DNA from 3 places in the Dactylosporangium sp. CA-139114 genome. Region 3 is predicted to be linked to each of the others. Evidence: riboswitches for the same ligand, from Rfam matches in the RefSeq annotation. Region 3 holds a riboswitch; each other region holds the start of a gene.
What was found. A riboswitch is a leader RNA that binds a small molecule or an ion and turns the genes downstream of it on or off. The one in region 3 is predicted to bind cobalamin.
Positions count from the first base shown of each region.

Region 1: it holds a riboswitch for cobalamin, as region 3 does, so the genes downstream of both, ACQP2P_RS16125 (hypothetical protein) here and bluB (5,6-dimethylbenzimidazole synthase) in region 3, are expected to answer to the same signal.
Region 2: it holds a riboswitch for cobalamin, as region 3 does, so the genes downstream of both, ACQP2P_RS11860 (VWA domain-containing protein) here and bluB (5,6-dimethylbenzimidazole synthase) in region 3, are expected to answer to the same signal.

Region 1 is NZ_CP192080.1:3,549,271-3,555,729, reverse strand. It holds gene ACQP2P_RS16125 (hypothetical protein) at 1-1,900, opposite strand, end outside; gene ACQP2P_RS16120 (hypothetical protein) at 2,043-2,252, shown strand; cobalamin riboswitch at 2,391-2,590, opposite strand; gene ACQP2P_RS16115 (peptidase) at 2,944-3,999, shown strand; gene ACQP2P_RS16110 (hypothetical protein) at 4,023-4,499, shown strand; gene ACQP2P_RS16105 (cell wall anchor protein) at 4,590-5,981, shown strand; gene ACQP2P_RS16100 (hypothetical protein) at 5,978-6,459, shown strand, end outside.
Region 2 is NZ_CP192080.1:2,611,344-2,617,802, forward strand. It holds gene ACQP2P_RS11840 (hypothetical protein) at 1-352, opposite strand, end outside; gene ACQP2P_RS11845 (hypothetical protein) at 677-1,045, opposite strand; gene ACQP2P_RS11850 (hypothetical protein) at 1,120-1,905, opposite strand; gene ACQP2P_RS11855 (hypothetical protein) at 2,027-2,896, opposite strand; cobalamin riboswitch at 2,999-3,123, shown strand; gene ACQP2P_RS11860 (VWA domain-containing protein) at 3,181-5,229, shown strand; gene cobO (cob(I)yrinic acid a,c-diamide adenosyltransferase) at 5,234-5,836, shown strand; gene ACQP2P_RS11870 (cobyrinate a,c-diamide synthase) at 5,830-6,459, shown strand, end outside.
Region 3 is NZ_CP192080.1:3,041,149-3,047,607, reverse strand. It holds gene ACQP2P_RS13815 (SanA/YdcF family protein) at 1-453, opposite strand, end outside; gene ACQP2P_RS13810 (TolB family protein) at 684-1,628, shown strand; gene bluB (5,6-dimethylbenzimidazole synthase) at 1,629-2,249, opposite strand; cobalamin riboswitch at 2,286-2,490, opposite strand; gene ACQP2P_RS13800 (serine hydrolase domain-containing protein) at 2,585-3,961, shown strand; gene ACQP2P_RS13795 (sensor histidine kinase) at 3,958-4,920, shown strand; gene ACQP2P_RS13790 (response regulator) at 4,917-5,561, shown strand; gene ACQP2P_RS13785 (alpha/beta fold hydrolase) at 5,637-6,459, shown strand, end outside.

The DNA of each region.
Region 1 (6,459 bases), 510 kb from region 3:
TGCTTTTCGACAGACCGAACAGACGCATCAGCATCAGCGGGTCGGCTGACTGGGTCGCCTCGTACAAGATGCGGTCGGCGCGCAGCTGTGCGGGGCCGAGCCCGAGCGGCGGGAAGTGGCGCACGATCGCGGTGCGACTGATTTGTGGGTTGAGCGGGTCGAGGGCGGTCAGCCGAGTCACAAAGAGATACGGGTTGGTACTCGTGGGCCACCTCCGCATGCGCTCCCGTAACCATGCGCCGATCAGGTCTTTAGTGGTCTCGTCAATCACGAGGTGGTGGGTCCGGCCGCCGCGGCGATGGATGGTGAGTCGCCATCGCACCCGGTCGAGGTGGTCGAGGCGGATGTCGCGGAGTTCCTCGACCTGCAGGGCGTGCAGTGCCACAAGCGCGACGACGGCTCGGGCCATGGTGTTGGGAACCCGGTCGAGCAGGCCGCGGAGCCGGTCGGACGGGATCGGCCGGACGAGCGGTCGAGCGTGGCGGCCGCGGACGTTGCGGGTCGGGTCGGTGAAGATGCGCCGACGATGGCGTAACGCCTGGAACAGCGATCGCAGGCCGGTGCGCTGGAGTTGGATGGAGCCGCGGGGATGGGCGGCGAGCGCGGCGTCGATGTCGTCGCGCGTGATCGCGGTGAGCGACGGGAACAGGGGCGCCCAGTCGATCAGCACCGGCAGGGTGTGATGCAGGTAGATGTGGACGGCAGCCCAGGACCGTGGTGGGGTGCCGTGGGGTCCTGGGGTTCGCAGAGATTGGGTCCAGGTGGCGACGTCGGCCTGGTACGCCGGCGGGACGGCGGCTTGGAGGCGGCGGGCGGCGCGCTCGTGCGCGTCCGTGCGTGGCTGCCGGTCGTCGATCAGCAGGCCGTGCGTGGCGAGGAACTGCACCACCCGGGCGGCGGCACCGGCGCGGTGCTCGCGTGCGGCGTTGACGACGTCGCTGCGGCGGATCGGTGCTGCGGTCCCGAGCCAGGACGCGATCAGGCGCAGCACGCGCAGGGCGTCGCGGCGGGCCCGGTCCGGCCAGCGGTGCGCTCGTGCGGCCACGGGCGCGGCGGGAAGTCGCTCGGACGGCCACAGCGGCGCCAGCATGTCCTCCGGGTCGTCGCGGAACTCGCCGCGGATCTGCTCGACGTACCACCACAACAGCTCCCGGCCCTCGGCGAACAGGAACGCCATCCGCTCTCGGGGTCCGGACCCCCGGGCGCCTTTGCCGCGCACCACGAACCGGCCCCACTGGCCGAGCTCCCAGTGCACGTCGCCGATGCGCACGGCGCACAGTTCGGCCGCACGGACCCCGGACAGGTAGGCGATCTTCGCCATCACGTAGTCGCGGACCGCGACGTGGTACTTGCGCGCCTGCGGCAGCGCGGCCCGCCACGCGGCGAAGAACTCGAGCATCGCCCGCCGCGACGGCGGCACTCGCAGCCCGAAGTCGCCGCGATGCCGGGGCCGGTTGAACGTGTCCACCGGCGACACCACGGCGGCGCCGAACCGTTGCATGATCTCGCCCGCGTACCGCTGCTCGAGGAACGCGAAATAGCTGTCGATGTTCAGCAGCTTCTTGCGCATCGTCGCCGGAGCCCGCCGGCCCGGGCCGACGAAGTACTGATCGAGCCGGCCCGGCGTCAGTTGCCACGGCACGCACTCGTAGAAGTCACAGACCTCGATCACCGGGCGGATCAGCTGCTGCAACGTGGTCCCCGCCAGCCCGGCGACGTCCCGCGCCCACGTGTACTCCGCCAGGCTGTCCTGGTACAGCGCCTGCTCGTCCTGCGGGCTGCTGCCCGACCGGGCCCGCCGCTGCAAGGTGACGACGTCGGCCAGTCCGCCCGGCTCCGCCCGCGGACTGCTTGCGCGCCCCGGCCGCCGGGCGGCCGGCACGGACCTCACGTGCACCACGAATCCGTGATATCGGCTACCAGCTCTCGGAATCCAGGAGGAGCTCGCGGATTCACCCGTCGGTGCGCCACCGCTGAATCACACTGCTGTAGTTCTCGATCATCCCTTTGCACAGGTCAGGGGCGGTCGTAGCGTCGGGCGCATGGGTGTGGTCGGAGCGTGGGAGACCCGAGATCGCCGATGGCGGGTGGAGGTCGGCGGCGTCGGCGCCATCGCGTGGTATCGGCTCATCGGTCCAGACGGCGATGCCAGGAATCTGCCGAGCCTGAGCGCCCTGAGCGCCGCTCTTGGAGCGGCTGGCCTCGACCTGGCCGAGCTGCGCGAGGCCCACGGCGTCGACACCGCCGCCTGATTCTGGGTCGTCCATCGCCGGGCGGATCGCCACTGAGCCGGAGCTGCAGGGACGACGCCGCAGGGGAACGGCACACGCCGTCACCTGCCGTTGGCGTCGGCCGTCCCGCGCGGCCTCCGACCACCGCCCACCCCCGGTCGGGTGCACGGTGCGCTGGCAGGTCTTCGGACTCGCGGGCCTGACCTTCCGGTCGCCTACTGACCGTCGCTTCCCAGACCCCTTCGGGTCCAGTGCTTCGTTGACGGCGTTCGTTCCCACTTACCGCTGCGGGGCAGTCCCGGAATCACACCGGGTTCCCTGTTGCCACGACCAACCTCACCGAGGCCCGGCCTGACCAGGTGCGGGCAACACCGCATCTGGGTGGCATCGAGAAAGCGAAACACCAGATGTCGTGTCGGCGTGTCGTCATCGCCACACCCGGTCGGTAGGGATTGACGCCGCGACGCCACATCGACAGACTGACGGTCACAACTGCATAGCCGTGCGTTGATGGGGGAAGTCCGGTTGAAGTCCGGCGCTGGCCCGCAACGGTAGACGACCCGCACACCCGTGGTGGTCGTGAGCCCGAGTACCTGTCTGCGCGCGTTGGTTCTGTACCTCCCTACCCGTCGTGGCCCACGGGTCGGAGCCGCCGGGCATCCCGTTTCCGTCCGGTTTCTCTCGACTGCCAGGGCCGGAAAGGCACCGCCTGATGGCAGTCCGCCGGCACCGCGCACGCACCCTCCTCACCGGGGTGCTCACCGCGCTCGCTCTCTCCACCGTCCTGCTCAGCGTCGCCACCGCGCCTGCCGCGGCCGCCACCCCGCCGACCCTCAACCGGCCCGACGCGGCCGCCGGGTGGCTGGCCCGCCAGCTCGTCGACGGCGAACGGTTCGAGGTCGTCTTCGACGGCGTCGCCTACCCCGACCAGGGCCTCACCATCGACGCCGTCCTCGCGTTCGCCGCTGCGAAGGTCGCCGACACCAACGCGACCAAGGCCACTACCTGGCTCGCCCGTCCGGAGATCCTGACCGGATACATCGGCGACGGCACCGAGGCCTACGCCGGCGCCACCGCGAAGCTCGCCCTCGCCGTGCAGGTGCGCGGCGGGAACCCGGCCGCGTTCGGCGGCGTCGACCTCATCACCCGGCTGCGCGGGCTGCAGGCGCCGTCGGGCCGGTTCTCGGACCGGTCCGCGTTCGGTGACTACAGCAACCAGTTCACCCAGGCGTTCGCGCTGCTCACGCTGGGCCGCACTACCGGCGGGGCGCCTGCCTCGGGCGCGGCCTACCTGGCCGGCACGCGGTGCGCGGATGGCGGGTACCCGCTCTACTTCGACCAGCCCACCTGCACCAGCGACGTCGACGCGACCGCCCTGGCTGTGCAGGCGCTCCTGGCCGTCCACCGCCCCGCCGACGCCGCCCCGGCGATCGCCTGGCTGGTGTCGAAGCAGGCCGCCGATGGCTCCTTCAATAACGGCTCCGGTGTGGTGAACGCGAACAGTACCGGTCTGGCCGCGCAGGCCCTCGCCGTCGCCGGCCGGCCCGTCGCCTGGCTGAAGGCCCGCGGCTTCCTGCTGACCTTGCAGGTCCGCTGCACCGGCCCCGCCGCCAATCGCGGCGCGATCGCCTACACGACGGCCGGGTTCGACCCGGCCACCGCCGTGCGGGCCACCGCACAGGCTGTCCCCGGCCTCACCGGGTCCGGGCTGGCGACCCTGTCCGCCGCCGGGGCCCGCCCGGCCGCGCCCGTGCTGGCCTGCCCATGACCACTGTCCATGTTGGAGGGACGATGAGGTCTACCCTGCGCCGCGCCCTGTCCACCGCCCTCGCCGCCCTCGGCGTCACCGGGGCCCTCGTGCTCGCCGAACCGGCCCCCTTGGCGGCGCACGCCGCGGCGTGCGCCCCGTCGACCGGCGTGACGGTCGTCGTCGACTTCGGCTCCCTCGGCGGCGGCGTCGTTACCAGCTGTTTCGCCGGTGACCCGGCGACCGGGCTGGCGTCGTTGACCGGGTCCGGGTTCACCGTCACCGGCACCCAGCGCTGGGGCCTGGCGTTCGTGTGCCGGATCAACGGCCAGCCGACCGCGGCGACCGAGCCGTGCGTGAACACCCCGCCCGCCTCGGCGTACTGGTCGTACTGGCACGCCACCCCCGGCGGCGCCTGGACCTACAGCAGCCTCGGCGCCTCCTCCTACAACCCGGCGATCGGCACCGTCGAAGGCTGGCGCTTCGGCTCCGGCCAACAGCCTTCCATCACCGCCCCCTGACCATCACCCATTCGACCCGGGCGCGGTGCCGCGGCACGACCTGCCGCGGCACCGCATCCCCGGCCCCACCCGGGAAGGCAACCCCTCGACATGCGTCCGCGCCCCTCCCGCAGCGCCGCTGCCGTCCTCGCCGCCACGCTCACCGCCGCGCTCGCCGCCACCGCGGGCGCTCTCGCCGCGCCGAGCCCGGCGCAGCAGGCGGCGGCCCGGGACGCGGCGACGTGGCTGACCACCCAGCTCGAGGACGGGGTGCTGACCAACTTCGGCATGCCCGACATCGGCCTCACCATCGACGCCCTCCTCGCCCTGCGCGCGACCGGCGTCGCCCCCGCCGTCGCGGACCACGTCGCCGACCAGGTCGCCGCGAACGCCGCCGCGTTCTCCTTCTACGAGATCGACGGCGACGGCGACGGCGACGGCGACCTCGACCGGATCGTCGACGCCGGCTCCACCGCGAAACTCCTCCTCGCCGCCGAGGCAGCCGGGCGGGACCCGAAACACTTCGGCGGTCTCGACCTCGACGCCCAGACCCGCGCCCTCATCGCCACGTCCGGCCCGCACCAGGGCCGGGTCCGCGACACCACCCCCGAGGTGTACGGCGGCGACGCGTCCAACACCTTCGACCAGTCCCTCGCGATCCTCGGCCTGACCCGCTCCGGCGGCGCCCCCGCCGACACGATCACCTACCTGATCCGGCAGCAGTGCCCGGCCGGCGGGTTCCGGCTCAACCCCGACCCGGCCGGGACCGCGTGCAGCAGCGACGACGTCCCGGACGTCGACTCGACCGCGATCGCGGTACAGGCCCTCCTCGCCGCCGGTCTCGCCCCCGGCGCCGCCACCGCGGCGGCGAAGGGTGTTGCCTGGCTGGAGGCGAAGCAGGCGCCGGACGGCTCGTTCGTCAACGGGCCGCAGCAACCCGATCCGAACCTGCCGTCGGTGGCCAACAGCAACAGCACCGGCCTCGCCGGTGAAGCCCTCGCCGGCGCCGGCGCGACCACCGCTGCCGGCAAGGCCGCCACGTGGGTCGCCGCGCTTCAGCTCACCACCGGCACGGACAAGGGCGCCCTCGCCTACTCCGCGACCGCGTTCGCGGCCGGGGCGATCGACGACATGACCCGCGACCAGTGGCGCCGCGCCACCGCCCAGGCCCTCCTCGCCCTCGTCCAGATCCCGCTCGGCGACATCGGCAAACCCGGCACCGGATCACCGTCCGCCTCGGCCAGCCCGTCGGCGTCACGGTCCGCGTCGCCGAGCCCGTCGGCGAGCGCCACGGTCAGCCCGTCGCCCACCGCGTCGGCGAGCAGCTCACCGTCGGCGTCCGCGTCGAGCGCATCCCCGACGGCGACCGCGACCACGACGGCGCCGGGCGGGAACCTGCCGGTCACCGGCGACCCGATCGTGCGGATCGTCGCCCTCGCGATCGTGCTGCTCGCCGCCGGCATCGTGCTCGTCGTCGTGGCGCGGCGGCGCCGCACCCCATGACCCGCCCACTCCTCCTCCTTCGGGCGGCGGCCGCGATCCTCGTCGCGGCCGCAGCAGGCGTCGCCGTGCCCGCCGCTCCGGCGATGGCGGGGACGTCCGGGTACTGCCCGGACAGCTCCGGGGTGACGGTGGTGGTCGACTTCCACGAGCTCGGCGGCGGCGTGGTCATCCGCTGCGCCCCCGGCGCCCAGGACAGCGGCCTCACCGCGCTGCAGCATGCCGGGTTCACCGTCGCCGGCACCACCCGCTGGGGGCTGGCGTTCATCTGCCGCATCGAGGGCAAACCCACCGCCGCCACCGAACCGTGCATCGACACCCCGCCCGCCACCGCCTACTGGTCCTACTGGCACGCCCCCAACGGCGGCACCTGGACCTACAGCCAGCTCGGCGTCAAGAACCGCACCCCACCCCAAGGTTCCTTCGACGGCTGGTCGTTCTCTAAGAACCACACCGAAGGCACCGCCCCCACCCCCGGCGC
Region 2 (6,459 bases), 430 kb from region 3:
CGGCGTCGGCCGTCGTCCCGCCGCCGGGCTCCGGCACGAACCGCAGCGTCCGCTCACGCAGGGTCCGCAGCAGCGCCGCGTCGTCGGCCCGCTGGACCGCCCGCCCGGTGCCGCCCCAGACCAGCAGGGGCCGTCCGTCGGCGCTGAGGTACGCCGCGCTGAACGGCGCCGCCCCGAGCGCCTCCTGGTCGCCGAGGACGTCGTCGGCCAGCGCGGCGGCGAGCGCCGGGGCGGCCGTGCGGTCCCCGATCCCGGCCGGGCCGCCAGCCCGACCGTCCGGCCGAACACCAGATCGCTCGTGAGCAGCACGAACAGCACCAGCACCGCGCAGCCCGCGATCCCCGCGGCCCACGCCGCGGCCCGGCGCGGGTCGGCCGGCACCACGGGCTCGGGCGCGAGCGAGTCGAGGTCGAGTTCGTCGCGGCTCACGGCTGGCAACATACGTGACCCGGTCGATGCGCGGGGCCCTGTCGCGTGCGTGACACATCGGCGCAAGTGCGCGCCAAGTCCCCGCCAAGTGCCGTCCCGCATGCTGACCGCAGCACCACTGAAGGGATCGCCGCGACGGGGTCCTCGCACCGCTTACCTCGAGAACGCTCTCGATATGCATACATAGATGAGCCGGCCCCGCGACACTCCTCCCCCCTCGTGTCGCGGGGCTTCTCGTGTGCGGGGTCTACCTGGCCGTGCCGCAGGTGGCCTGGATGCGCCGGGTCAGCCGGTCGGCGAAGGCGGGGTCGCTGATGACCTGCTGCTGGAACGCGTCGACCTGCGCCGCGGTGAGGTCCGTGTAGACGGGGCGGGACGCGTAGGCCGAGGCCATCGCCGACGGGTCGGTGTACACCTGCGACTGCACCGCGCAGAGGTGCTGCGCGGTCGCGTCGAGGAAGATGGTCTCGCGGCGGTCCTGGGTCAGCGAGGCCGACGGCGACGGCTTCGGCGCCTGGATCTCCGTCTTGGCCGGGTTCCCGGACTTGCCGCACGCGCAAAGGCCCGCCGTGAGGGCCAGGGTGGCCGCGGCGAGCAGGGCACGGGAGCGGATCACAAGCGTTCCCACCTCTCTGTGGAACAACGACGGCGGCCCGGCCGGCGCCGCGCGGGCACCGGCCGGCCCGGGCGTCAGGCGACGACGAGCGTCAGGTCGTTCGAGTCGGTCGTGCTGCCGTAGGAGAGCTTGACGGTGAGCTTGTAGGTGCCGGCGGCCACGTTGGTGGCGTCGAACTTGACGGCGGCGAAGTCGTCGGTGCCGACGGCCAGGCCGGTGCCCTTGTTCAGGGCGGTGTAGGAACGCTCGGCCGGGTAGGACACAACCAGGCCGCTCGGCGCGCCCGCGACCGTGATCTGCAGGTTGTCGACGCCGGCCTTGCGGGACTGGAAGACCAGCTGCGACCAGACCGGGGTCGCCTTCGGCACGGTCACTTGGGTTGTCTTCTGCACCACGGCGTCGCCGGTGACCGAGACGACCGGGAGCGTGGCGGTGACGGAGCCGGAGCGCGGGGTGCCGGTGCAGGACGTCGCCCCGTCGGCCTTCGCGGTGTAGGTGTAGTCGAGCTTGAGCGGCACGAGCGCGAGCGGGCTGCCGGCGGCGAGCGCGACGTTGAACGCGGCGTAGTCCACGTGGCCCTTGGCCAGCGAGTCGCCCTTCGACAGCGACGAGTAGGCCGCGGTGTTGGCCGGGTACTTCACCGTCACGCCGGCGCCGCTCGCGGTCACCTTCACGTCGCAGACGTCGCTGGTCGCGGCCCACATGGTGCCCACCCACCCCGTCTGGCCCGGCAGCATCGGCGCGAGCACCGGCACCACCAGCCCGAAGTCCGGCGCCGCCGCGGAGGCCGGGGCCGCCGCGGGAACGATGGCGGCCGCGCCGGCGGCACAGGCGAGGGCGATGGAGGCGGTACGGCGCATCGGAGGGGTCCTTCCCATGACGACTGCTGTCGACCGGCTGATCGGCGGCGGACGGGGCGGGTTGAGGCCGGTCGTGGTTCACCTCCGGTTCGGCCGGGGTCGATTCGGGTTCCCGGGGGGCCTAGCCGCTCAGGGCGACCCAGGACTCGTACTGGTGCACCGCGATGCCCGCGAACGCCGGGTACCGCTGGGCGGCGGAGTCGACCGCGGCCAGGGTCCGGTGCAGCTGACCGGCGGTGGTGCCGTGGAAGGTGCAGTACGCGCAGTCGCCCAGGGCCTGCGTCTCCGCGCCCAGGCGCACCGGCTTGGCGACCCGCCCGGCCCGCCGCAGCAGGTCGTCGGCGACCCCGACCATCGAGTTGGCGCCGGTGGCGGTGTTGCGGTAGCTCATCACCGTGACGCCGGAGACGCGGGCGAGCACGGCGTCGGCCAGGTTCACCCCGCCGGCGAGGGTCACGGTCGGCAGCCAGAAGGGCACGTCGGCCTCGAGCGGCAGGTCCGTGGCCGTGGCCGTCTCGTCGAGCAGTGACAGATACTGCGGTACCAGTGATGCCTGGTCCTGGCTCCAGGAGGGCAGCAGGTAGGGCTCGACGTCCAGGTGCAGCCCGTGGAACAGGCCCGTGGCCGCGGCGCCCTCGGCCCAGGCCAGCGCGGTGGCGTGGTCGGTCGTCCAGCCGGGCTCCCCGCCGAGCGCGTCGAGCATGATGCCGGCCGCGTCGCACAGCTCCCGCAGGCGCCGCAGCCGTGCGGTGTCGTCGGTGCGCGGGTCGTAGTACGCGAACAGCGCTCGCACCCCGTTGGCCGCGGCCCAGTCCACGACCGGCCCGGGATCGTCGTGCTCCCACAGCCACATCGCCCGCGTGCCCGGCGGCGCCACCGAGGTCTCCGGGGCCAGCCCCGGCAGCCGCGGCGGCGTCGCGGCGATCAGGGCGACCGCCACGAGGAGCGCGCACAGCAGGGTCTGCGCGGCCGAGTCCAGGACGCGCCGCATGCCCGTCCCATCGGCCGGCCGGTGCGGATCGTGAGGGTCACACCGCGCCACGTTGACGTGCCGGTGGCCGGTGGGACACGATGGCGGGCGAGCGGTATGCGGAGGAACCCGGTGCGAGTCCGGGACGGTCCCGCCACTGTGACCGGGGAGTCGCACCTCAGCACGGACCACGGCCGGCGACGGCCGGGGCGGGCGAGGGGCGGCGCGGAACCGGCAGTCAGGAGACTCCGGCCGCTCGCAACAGCCGCCTCGCGGGCGCGGACCCGCCGAAGGGAAGAGTGCCCGTGACCCCGCCGTATCCGTTCTCGGCCGTCGTCGGCCTGGCCGATCTGCGCCTCGCGCTGCTGCTCACGGCGGTCTCGCCGGCCATCGGCGGGGTGCTCGTCCGCGGCGAGAAGGGCACCGCCAAGTCCACCGTCGTGCGGGCCCTGGCCGCGTTGCTGCCCGAGGTCGACGTCGTCGCCGGCTGCCGCTTCGCCTGTGACCCGGCCGCGCCCGACCCCGAGTGCCCGGACGGCCCGCACACTCCCGGCGCGGGCACCCAACGCCGCCGGTCCGCCCTGGTCGAGCTGCCCGTCGGGGCCACCGAGGACCGGGTCGTGGGCACCCTGGACCTGCAGCGGGCCCTCGGCGACGGGGTGAAGGCCTACGAGCCGGGCCTGCTCGCCGCCGCGCACCGCGGGGTCCTCTACGTCGACGAGGTCAACCTGCTGCCCGACCACCTCGTCGACCTGCTGCTCGACGCCGCCGCCATGGGCCGCGCGCACGTCGAGCGCGACGGCGTGTCGGTCAAGCACGCGGCCCGCTTCCTGCTCGTGGGCACCATGAACCCCGAGGAGGGCGAGCCCCGGCCGCAGCTCGTGGACCGTTTCGGGCTCGTCGTCGGGGTCGCGGCGCCGCAGGAGGCCGCGCCGCGGGCCGAGGTCGTGCGGCGGCGGCTGGCGTACGAGGCCGACCCCTCGTCGTTCGCCGGGCGCTACGTGGCCGAGGACGCCGCCCTGGCCGCGCGGATCGTCAGCGCCCGGGCCCGGCTCGGGGCGGTGGCCCTGCCCGACGCGCAGCTCGACCGGATCGCGCGGATCTGCCTGGCGTACCGCGTCGACGGCCTCCGGGCCGACATCGTGGTGGCCCGCACGGCGGTCGCGCTCGCGGCCTGGCACGGGCGGAGCGTGGTCACGAAGGCGGACGTGCGCGACGCGGCCCGGCTGGCGCTGCCGCACCGGCGCCGGCGGGACCCGCTCGACCCGCCGGGGGCCGACCGCGACCGCCTCGAAGAGGTGCTCGAGCAGGAGGCCGGGCCGGACGAGGACCCGCCTCCCGGCGACGGCGGCCCGCCCCCGGACGATGACCCGGTTCCGCCCAGCCCGACGGATATCTCGGACATGCCCGACTCGCCGGAGTCGGAGCGGGCCGGGGCCGGGGACCCGCCGCCGCCGGTCGCGCCCGAGCAGCGGCCGCCGGTCGAGCCGAACGATGGTCCCGTTACCGACAAATCCGATTCGCGGGGCGAATCGGACACGGCGGACGTGGGCGCGGGGGACGCGGGGGACCCGTCCGGCGCGAGCGTCGGGGCGCCGGGGCAGCTGGCGTTCGCCGGGGTGCCGTACAAACCGAAGCTGCTCAGCATCGCGGGCCGGGCGAACCGCGAGGCGGGGGCGCACGCCGGCCGCCGCTCGCCCGCCCTGTCCCGCCACGGCCGCGTGGTGCGCTCCCGCGCCCCGCTCGGCGGCAAGCTCACGAGCATCCACGTGCCCGACACCATCCGCGCCGCCGCGCTGCGCGGGTCGAGCCGCGCCGAGGCCCGCGACGTGCGCGAGGCGGTCAAGGTCGGCCGTGAGGCGAACCTGGTGCTGTTCGTCGTCGACGCGTCCGGCTCCATGGCCGCCCGGCAGCGCATGGGCGTGGTCAAGACGGCGATCCTGTCGCTGCTGCGCGACGCGTACCAGCGCCGGGACAAGGTCGGGATGGTCTCGTTCCGCGGCCACGACGCCACGCTGGTGCTGGAGCCGACCGCGAGCCACGAGGTCGGCGTGGTGCGCCTGGCCGAGCTGCGCACCGGGGGCCGCACGCCGCTGGCCGCCGGGCTGCGCCAGGCCGCGCGCACCCTGCACGGCGAGCGCCGCCGCGACGCCCGCCGCCGCCCGCTGCTCGTGGTCGTCACCGACGGGCGCTCGACCAGCGGGCCGGACCCGCTGAGCGTCGTACCGCTGCTGCACGGCGTCCCCGCGGTCGTGGTCGACTGCGAGCAGGGCCCGATCCGCCTCGGCCTCGCCCGCCGCCTGGCCGGGGCCCTGGACGCATCCTGTATTCCACTCGCGAGCCTGGGAGCCTAGTCAGATGCCGCAGGGCAAGGTCGAGAACGTGCCCGACGACGGGCTCACCACCCGCCAGCGCCGCCGCCAGCACGTGCTGGCCGTGCACACCGGGCAGGGCAAGGGCAAGTCCACCGCCGCGTTCGGCATGGCCCTGCGCGCGTGGAGCGCCGGCTGGCCCATCGCCGTGTTCCAGTTCGTGAAGAGCCCGAAGTGGAAGGTCGGCGAGGAGACCGCCCTGCGCGCGCTCGGCGCGACCGGCCAGGGCGGCAGCGTGGTGTGGCACAAGATGGGCGAGGGCTGGTCGTGGATCCAGCGGCCCGGCACCGAGCGCGACCACGCCGCCGAGGCGGCCGAGGGCTGGGCCCAGATCAAGCGCGACCTGGCCGCGGAGGCGTACCGCTTCTACGTCCTCGACGAGTTCACGTACCCGATCAAGTGGGGCTGGGTCGACATCGCCGACGTCGTGGAGACCCTGCGCGAGCGGCCCGGCAACCAGCACGTGGTCGTCACCGGCCGCGACGCGCACCCCGACCTGCTCGAGCTGGCCGACCTGGTGACCGACATGACGAAGGTCAAGCACCCGATGGACGCCGGGCGAAAAGGCCAGCAGGGCATCGAGTGGTAGCGCGGCTCGTCATCGCGGCCCCGGCCTCCGGTCACGGCAAGACCACCGTCGCGACCGGCCTGCTGGCCGCGTTCGCCGCGCGGGGCGAGCGCGTGGCGCCGTTCAAGGTGGGGCCGGACTACATCGACCCCGGCTACCACGCCCTCGCCGCCGGACGCCCGGGCCGCAACCTCGACCCGGTGCTCGTCGGCGAGGACCTCGTCGGGCCGCTGTTCGCGCACGGCTCGGCCGGCACCGACCTGGCCGTGGTCGAGGGCGTCATGGGCCTCTACGACGGGCGCACCGGGGCCGGCGAGTTCGGCTCCACCGCGCACGTGGCCCGGCTGCTCGCCGCGCCCGTCGTCCTCGTCGTCGACGCGACCGCCCAGGCGCGCTCGGTGGCCGCGCTCATCCACGGCTTCCGCACGTTCGGCGACGGCATCCACATCGCCGGCGCGATCCTCAACCGCGTCGGCTCGGACCGCCACGAGCAGATCCTGCGCGACGCCTGCGCCGAGGTCGGCACGCCGGTGCTGGGCGTCCTGCGCCGCCACGACGCCGTCGCCGCCCCGTCGCGCCACCTCGGCCTGGTGCCGGTGGTGGAGCGGTCGGCGGAGGCGGCCGCGTCGGTCGCGGCCCTGGCC
Region 3 (6,459 bases):
GGTGTCGTAGGTGTCCAGGCCGTAGGGGTCGACGACGACGCGGGACCGCTCGACGCCGTGCCGGGCGAGGTAGTCGCCCATCACCCGGACCTCGTTGCCCGAGCCGCCGTGCGCGTCGCCGGAGATGAGCAGCGCCTTCGCCTTGCCGGCGGCGATGAGCTCGGCGGCCTTGTCGAGCCGGTTGCGCAGGAAGGTCATCGGGTCCTGCCCGCCGGGGGCGACCTGGGCCCCGAAGACGATCGCGACGTCGGCGGCGGGCGCCTGCGCGACGGCGACGAGGCGCCCGGAGGACGCCGCGTGGACCCACACCGTCGGGACCATCACCACCGCGACGAGCAGCACCGCGACAGCGCCGAGGCGCAGCAGCGTCCGGCGGCGGCGACGCGGCGGCCGGGGCGGCTCCGGCTCGTCCGGCGCCGCCGTCGCGTCAATCCCGGTGTCCGCGTTCGTCATGCGCGCAGCATGCCACGGCGGGGCAAGCGCAACGGCCGGGAACCGCCTGGAACGGCCCGCGCTGCCCGGTCTGCGTCCAGGCGGCCGGCGCCGCCCTCCACGACAGCCGCCGCCCCGTGCGCGGGCCCGCCGACGCCCTGCCGGAGCCCGGAACCGGGCGGTGTCGGGTTTCGGCGGCGGTGGCGACTTGCCCGGAATTGAGCGGGTCAAGCTCGGCTACCGTGCCGCCCATGCAGCGACCCCTGACGATGAGTCTGGCCGTGGGTCTGGGTGTGCTCGCCGTCCTCGGCACGGCCCCGGCCACCCCCGCCGCCGCGGCGTTTCCGGGCGCCAACGGCCGCCTCGCCTTCCAGCGCTTCGACGCCGCCGGCACCGCGCTCGGCGACATCTACACGGTCACCGCGTCCGGCAAGGGCGAGACCGACCTCACCGGCACCCCGGCGGTCGAGGACCGCGACCCCGCCTGGTCCGCCGACGGCACGCGCATCGCGCTGCGCCGCTACGGGGCCGGCCCCGACGAGCTGTGGGTGATGAACGCCGACGGCAGCGGCCTGACCGTCGTGCCCGGCAGCGGCACCGCGTCCGCCCCGGCCTGGTCCCCGGGCGGCGGCACGCTCGTCTACGAGTGCTGGTCCGGCGGCCGGACCGACATCTGCTCGATCGCCCCCGACGGCACCGGCCTCACCCACCTGACCAGCACCGCCGGCGTCGACGAGCACACCCCGGTGTGGTCGCCCAACGGCCTGAAGATCGCCTTCGTCCGCGACGGCGCCGCGGGCGGCAGCAACCTGCTGACGCTCAGCGTGAAGACGCTGGGCACGACGGTGGTCACCACGGCGGTGGCCGGGACCTACGACTCCGGCCCCGACTGGTCCCCCGACGGCACCCAGCTCGCCTTCGGCCGGTTCGTCGCCGGCAGCGGCTACGGCACCGGGATCTACCGCGTCCCGGCCGCGGGCGGCCGCGCGACGCTGGTGACCCGGCCCCTGGCGGGCAGCGACTCGCACCACACGATGCCGGCCTGGTCCCCCGACGGCACGCGGATCGCGTACTGCGACCTGGACGACGACGAGGCCTGGGGGCACATCTTCACGATCAAACCCGACGGCACCGGCAACACCCAGGTCACCTTCGGCCCGCAAACCGACGAGGCGCCCGACTGGCGGCCCGTCTGATCACCAGCGGTTCTCGTGGCGGACCTGGTGCAGCGGGGAGCGGCGGCGCCACCCGTGCCGCTCCAGGTCCGGCACCTCCCGCAGCCGGCTCACCGGCCCGAGGCACAGCCACGCCACGGGCCGCACGCCGGCCGGGATGCCGAGCAGGTCGCGCAGGAAGTCCTCGCGGTAGAACGACACCCAGCCGACGCCGAGGTCCTCGGCCGTGGCCGCGAGCCACAGGTTCTGGATGGCGAGGCACACCGAGTAGAGGCCGGCGTCGGCGATCGCGTGGCGGCCCAGCACCGCGGGGCCGCCGCGCTCGGCGTCGTAGGTGACCACGACCGACAGCGTCGACTCCAGCACCCCGTCGATCTTGATGCGGGCGAACCGGGCGGCCGCCTCGGCGTCGAGGGTCGCGGCGAACACCTCGCGCTCGTGCGACACGTGCGCGTGGAAGGCCTCGCGCGGGGCCCGGTCGCGCACGACGACGAAGTCCCACGGCTGGGACAGCCCGACGCTGGGGGCGGCGTGCGCGGCGCCGAGGATCCGGTCGAGAGTGGCGTCGGGCACCGGGGCGCCCGTGAACTCGCCGCGCACGTCGCGGCGGCGGTTGATGATGTCGTACAGCTCGTGCGTCATGGCAGGCTCCCGCTGCGCTCGCGCCCCGGGCGGGCCGGGGCCGTCAGTCGCGAGGCCGGTCTTCGGACTCCCGGATCGTCGCCTCACCGCCCGCCTTCCCAGCCCGTGCGGGCCAGTGGCTACGCGTGCGCGTGTGGGCGGCGGCTCCCCGGTCACCGCGGCGGGCCCGTGCCGGATTCGCACCGGCTTCCCAGATTCTCCCCACTGTCGCCGGCGGGGCACCTCGCTTCAGTACTTGCCGTCGCGAAGGGTACCGCACCCCCGACTTTCGTCGGGGGTGGCCGCGGCGCTTCGCCAGATCCGCCCGGCCGCGGCGCTGCCTAGCGTCAGGTGGCATGAACCGCAGACTGCTCGCCCTCGTGGCCGCCGCCGCCGTGCTGTGGCCCGCCGCACCGGCCCAGGCCGGGCCGGCCACGCCGAAAGCCCCGATACCCGTCGACACCTATCTGCGCCAGGCCCTCGACGGGACCGGGCTGCCCGGGCTCTCCGCCGTCGTGACGCACGGGGACGAGGTCGTGCACGCGGCCGGCTACGGCCACGACTCGACGGGCGCGCCGGTCACCGCGCGCACGCCGATGCGGGTCGCCTCGGTGAGCAAGTCGTTCACGGCGATGGCGGTCATGACGCTCGTGGACGCCGGGAAGGTGGCGCTGGACGAGCCCGTCGCCGAGCAGCTGCCCGAGTTCCGGATGGCCGACCCGCGCGCGGCCCGCGTCACGGTGCGCCAGCTGCTCGACCAGACGTCCGGCCTCGCCGACGGCGGCGTCGGCATCCCCGCGGCCGAGGCCACCGGCAGCCCCGCCGAATACGTGGCGGCGCTGCGGTCCGGGCACCTCGCCGCCGAGCCCGGCACCGCGTGGGCCTACTGCAACGCCAACTACGAGATCGCGGCCCGGCTCGTGGAGGTCGCCGGGGGCGCGGGCTTCGGGCAGTACGTCCGGATGCACGTCTTCGAACCGCTCGGGATGACCGGCAGCTCCGTCGGGGGCGCGGCGGCGGACGGCCACATCTCGCTCTTCGGCGCCTGGGTGGCGCGGCCGGAGCTGCGCGCGTTCGGGGCGCGCGGCGGCGCGGGCGGGGTCGTCACCGACGCCGACGACATGGGCCGGTGGCTCATCACCCAGACCGGCCACGGCCCGCAGCTCGTGCGGCCGGAGAGCCTCGCGGCCATGCACGCGCCGTCGAAGGTGCGCGACTACGCGATGGGCTGGGGCCCGTCCGACGTGGACGGCAGCCGACTGCTCGTGCACGCGGGGAACCTGTTCACCTACACGGCCGTCGAGGCGATCGATCCCGCCACCGGCTACGGGTACGCGGTGATGACGAACAGCGCGGGCCTCTACGACGACACGTACGAGGTGCTGCGCGGCCTGGTCGCCCTGACCCGCGGCGCCGAGCCGCCGCCGGCGGGCGGGCAGCGGCAGCTGATCGAGCTCGTGCTGGGCCTGGTCGCGCTGGCCTCGGTGGGACTGGCCGTGCTGGGCGTGCTGCGCCCCTCCCGCCGCCGGTGGCGCCTGATCCCGCCGGTGCTCCCGGCGCTGGTGTTCGTGTCGTACCCGCAGTGGGTCTCGATCCTCATGAACGGCCGGACGGTCACGTGGGCGCAGGTGACGTACTTCGCCGCCCCGCTGACCGTCACCCTCGCCGTCGCGGCGTTGTCCGGCCTTGTCGTCGCGGCGGCCCACCTGCGCTCGATAGCCTCGGCCAGGTGAGCAAGTACCTCGTGTTCGCGGCGGTCGCCGGCATCTGTGTCGCCAGCGGCCTCTCCCTCGACCACGTCCCGGCCTGGCGTCAGCTGCTCTTCCCGGTGCTGAGCGCCGCCGCCTACCTGCAGGGCCGGCACCTGCCCGCGCGGCACGACTGGGCGGTGCCCGCGCTCGCCGCACTGCCCGGCGTCGTGCTGCTGGTGCCGGAGACCGCGCGCGGTGCCGGGGCGCTCATGTGCCTGGCCCTGTTCGTGGTGCTGCCCTGGCTCGCCGGCCGCTTCCGCCGCCAGCAGGCCGACCTGGTGCTGGCCGGCCGCGAGCGGATCGCGCAGCTGGAGCTGATCGCGCTGCGGGAACGCGCGCGCATCGCGGCGGACATGCACGACTCGCTCGGGCACGAGCTGGCGCTGATCGCCCTGCGGGCCGGCGCGCTGGAGCTGGCCCCGGACCTGTCCCAGCCGCACCGGGAGGCGGCCGCGGCCCTGCGCGCGTCGGCCGTGACCGCCACGGACCGCCTGCGCGAGACGATCGGCATCCTGCGCGAGTCGGCCCCGGCCGACCCCGCCGGCGAGCGCGTCGAGGCGCTCGTGCAGCGGGCGCGCGAGGCCGGCATGGTCATTGCCCTGCGCGTCGGCGCTGGGCCGCGGCCGCCGACGGTCGAGCGGGCCGTCCACCGGGTCGTGCAGGAGGCGCTCACCAACGCGGCCCGCCACGCCCCCGGCTCCGCGGTGGCGGTGGACATCGAGCACCGCGGAGATGCGATCGTCGTCGTCGTGCGCAACGAGCTGGGGGACAACGGGCCGGCAGACAACGAGCCGGGGGACACGGTGGCCGTACCGTCCGGGGACGGCAGCGGCCTGTCCGGCCTGCGCGAACGCCTGCGCCTGCTCGGCGGCTCCCTGCGATCCGGCCCGGGCGACGGCGGGTTCACGGTCACGGCCCGCATCCCGGTGGCCCGCCCGTGATCCGGGTCGTGCTCGCCGACGACGAGGCCATGATCCGCGCCGGGATTCGGGCGATCCTCGCCACCGACCCGGGCATCGAGGTCGTCGCCGAGGCCGCCGACGGCCGCGAGGCGGTCGAGCTCGTGCGCGCCCACCGACCGGACCTGGTGCTGCTCGACATCCGCATGCCGCGCCTCGACGGCCTGTCCGCCGCGGCCGAGCTGCGGGCGGCCGCGCCGGACGTCGCGGTGGTGCTGCTGACGACGTTCGACGAGGACGAGTACGTGGCCCGGGCCCTGGCCGAGGGCGCCGCCGGCTTCCTGCTCAAGGCGGCCGACCCGCGCGAGCTGATCCTCGGCGTGCGCGCGGTCGCCGGTGGCGCCGCCTACCTGTCGCCCCGCATCGCCCGGAAGGTCATCACCCGCCTCGGCGGCGGCCGCCTCGCCCGTGCGGAGGCCGCCCGGCGACGCCTGGACCGGCTGACCCCGCGCGAGCGCGACGTCCTCGGCGGCGTCGGCCGGGGCCTGTCCAACCAGGAGATCGCCGCCGACCTGCACCTCTCCGAGGGCACGGTGAAGGCCCACGTGAGCGCGATCCTGCTGCGGCTGGGCCTGAACAACCGCGTGCAGGCCGCCATCCTGGCCTGCGAGGCCGACGGCTGAGCCGGCGATCCCACGTTCGTCCGGTTCGCGGCCGGACGGGGCACGCGGCCGCGCCGGCCGCTCTAGTCTCGGGTGATGACGCAGACGACGCACACGCTCGCCCTGCCGGGGGCCGACCTGGTCTACGACGTCGCCGGGACGCTGCCGCCGGCGGACGGCCGGCCCCTGCTGTTCATGGTCGGCCAGCCCATGACCGCGGACGGGTTCCGCGCGCTGGCCGAGCACTTCCCGGACCGCACCGTCGTCACCTACGACCCGCGCGGCCTCGGCCGCAGCGTGCGCACCGACGGCGGGACCACCGACACGCCGCAGGAGCAGGCCGCCGACCTGCACCGCCTCGCCGAGGCGCTCGGCGCCGGCCCGGTCGACGTCTTCGCCAGCAGCGGCGGGGCGGTGACGGCGCTCGAGTGGGTGGCCACGCACCCGGGCGACGTCGCCACGCTGGTCGCGCACGAGCCGCCGATCAACGCGGTGCTCCCCGACGCCGCCGGCGCGGACCGGGCCCGGGCCCGCTTCAACGCCGCCTACGAGGCCAACGGCTCCGGCGCGGGCATGGCCGCCTTCATCGCCATGACGTCCTGGAAGGGCGAGTTCACCGAGGACTACTTCGCCCAGCCCGACCCCGATCCGGCGATGTTCGGGCTGCCCGCCGCGGACGACGGGCGCCGCGACGACCCGCTGCTGTCGAGGCGCGCGTGGGCGATCACCGACTACCGCCCGGACGCGGCCGCGCTGACCGCGGCCCCGACGCGCATCGTGGTCGGCGTCGGCGAGGAGTCGGCGCAGACGTACACGGCGCGCACGGCCGAGGGGGTGGCCGCCCTGCTGGGCCAGGAGGTCACGGTGTTCCCGAGCCACCACGGCGGCTTCGTCGGGGGCGACTCCGGCTACGCGGGCA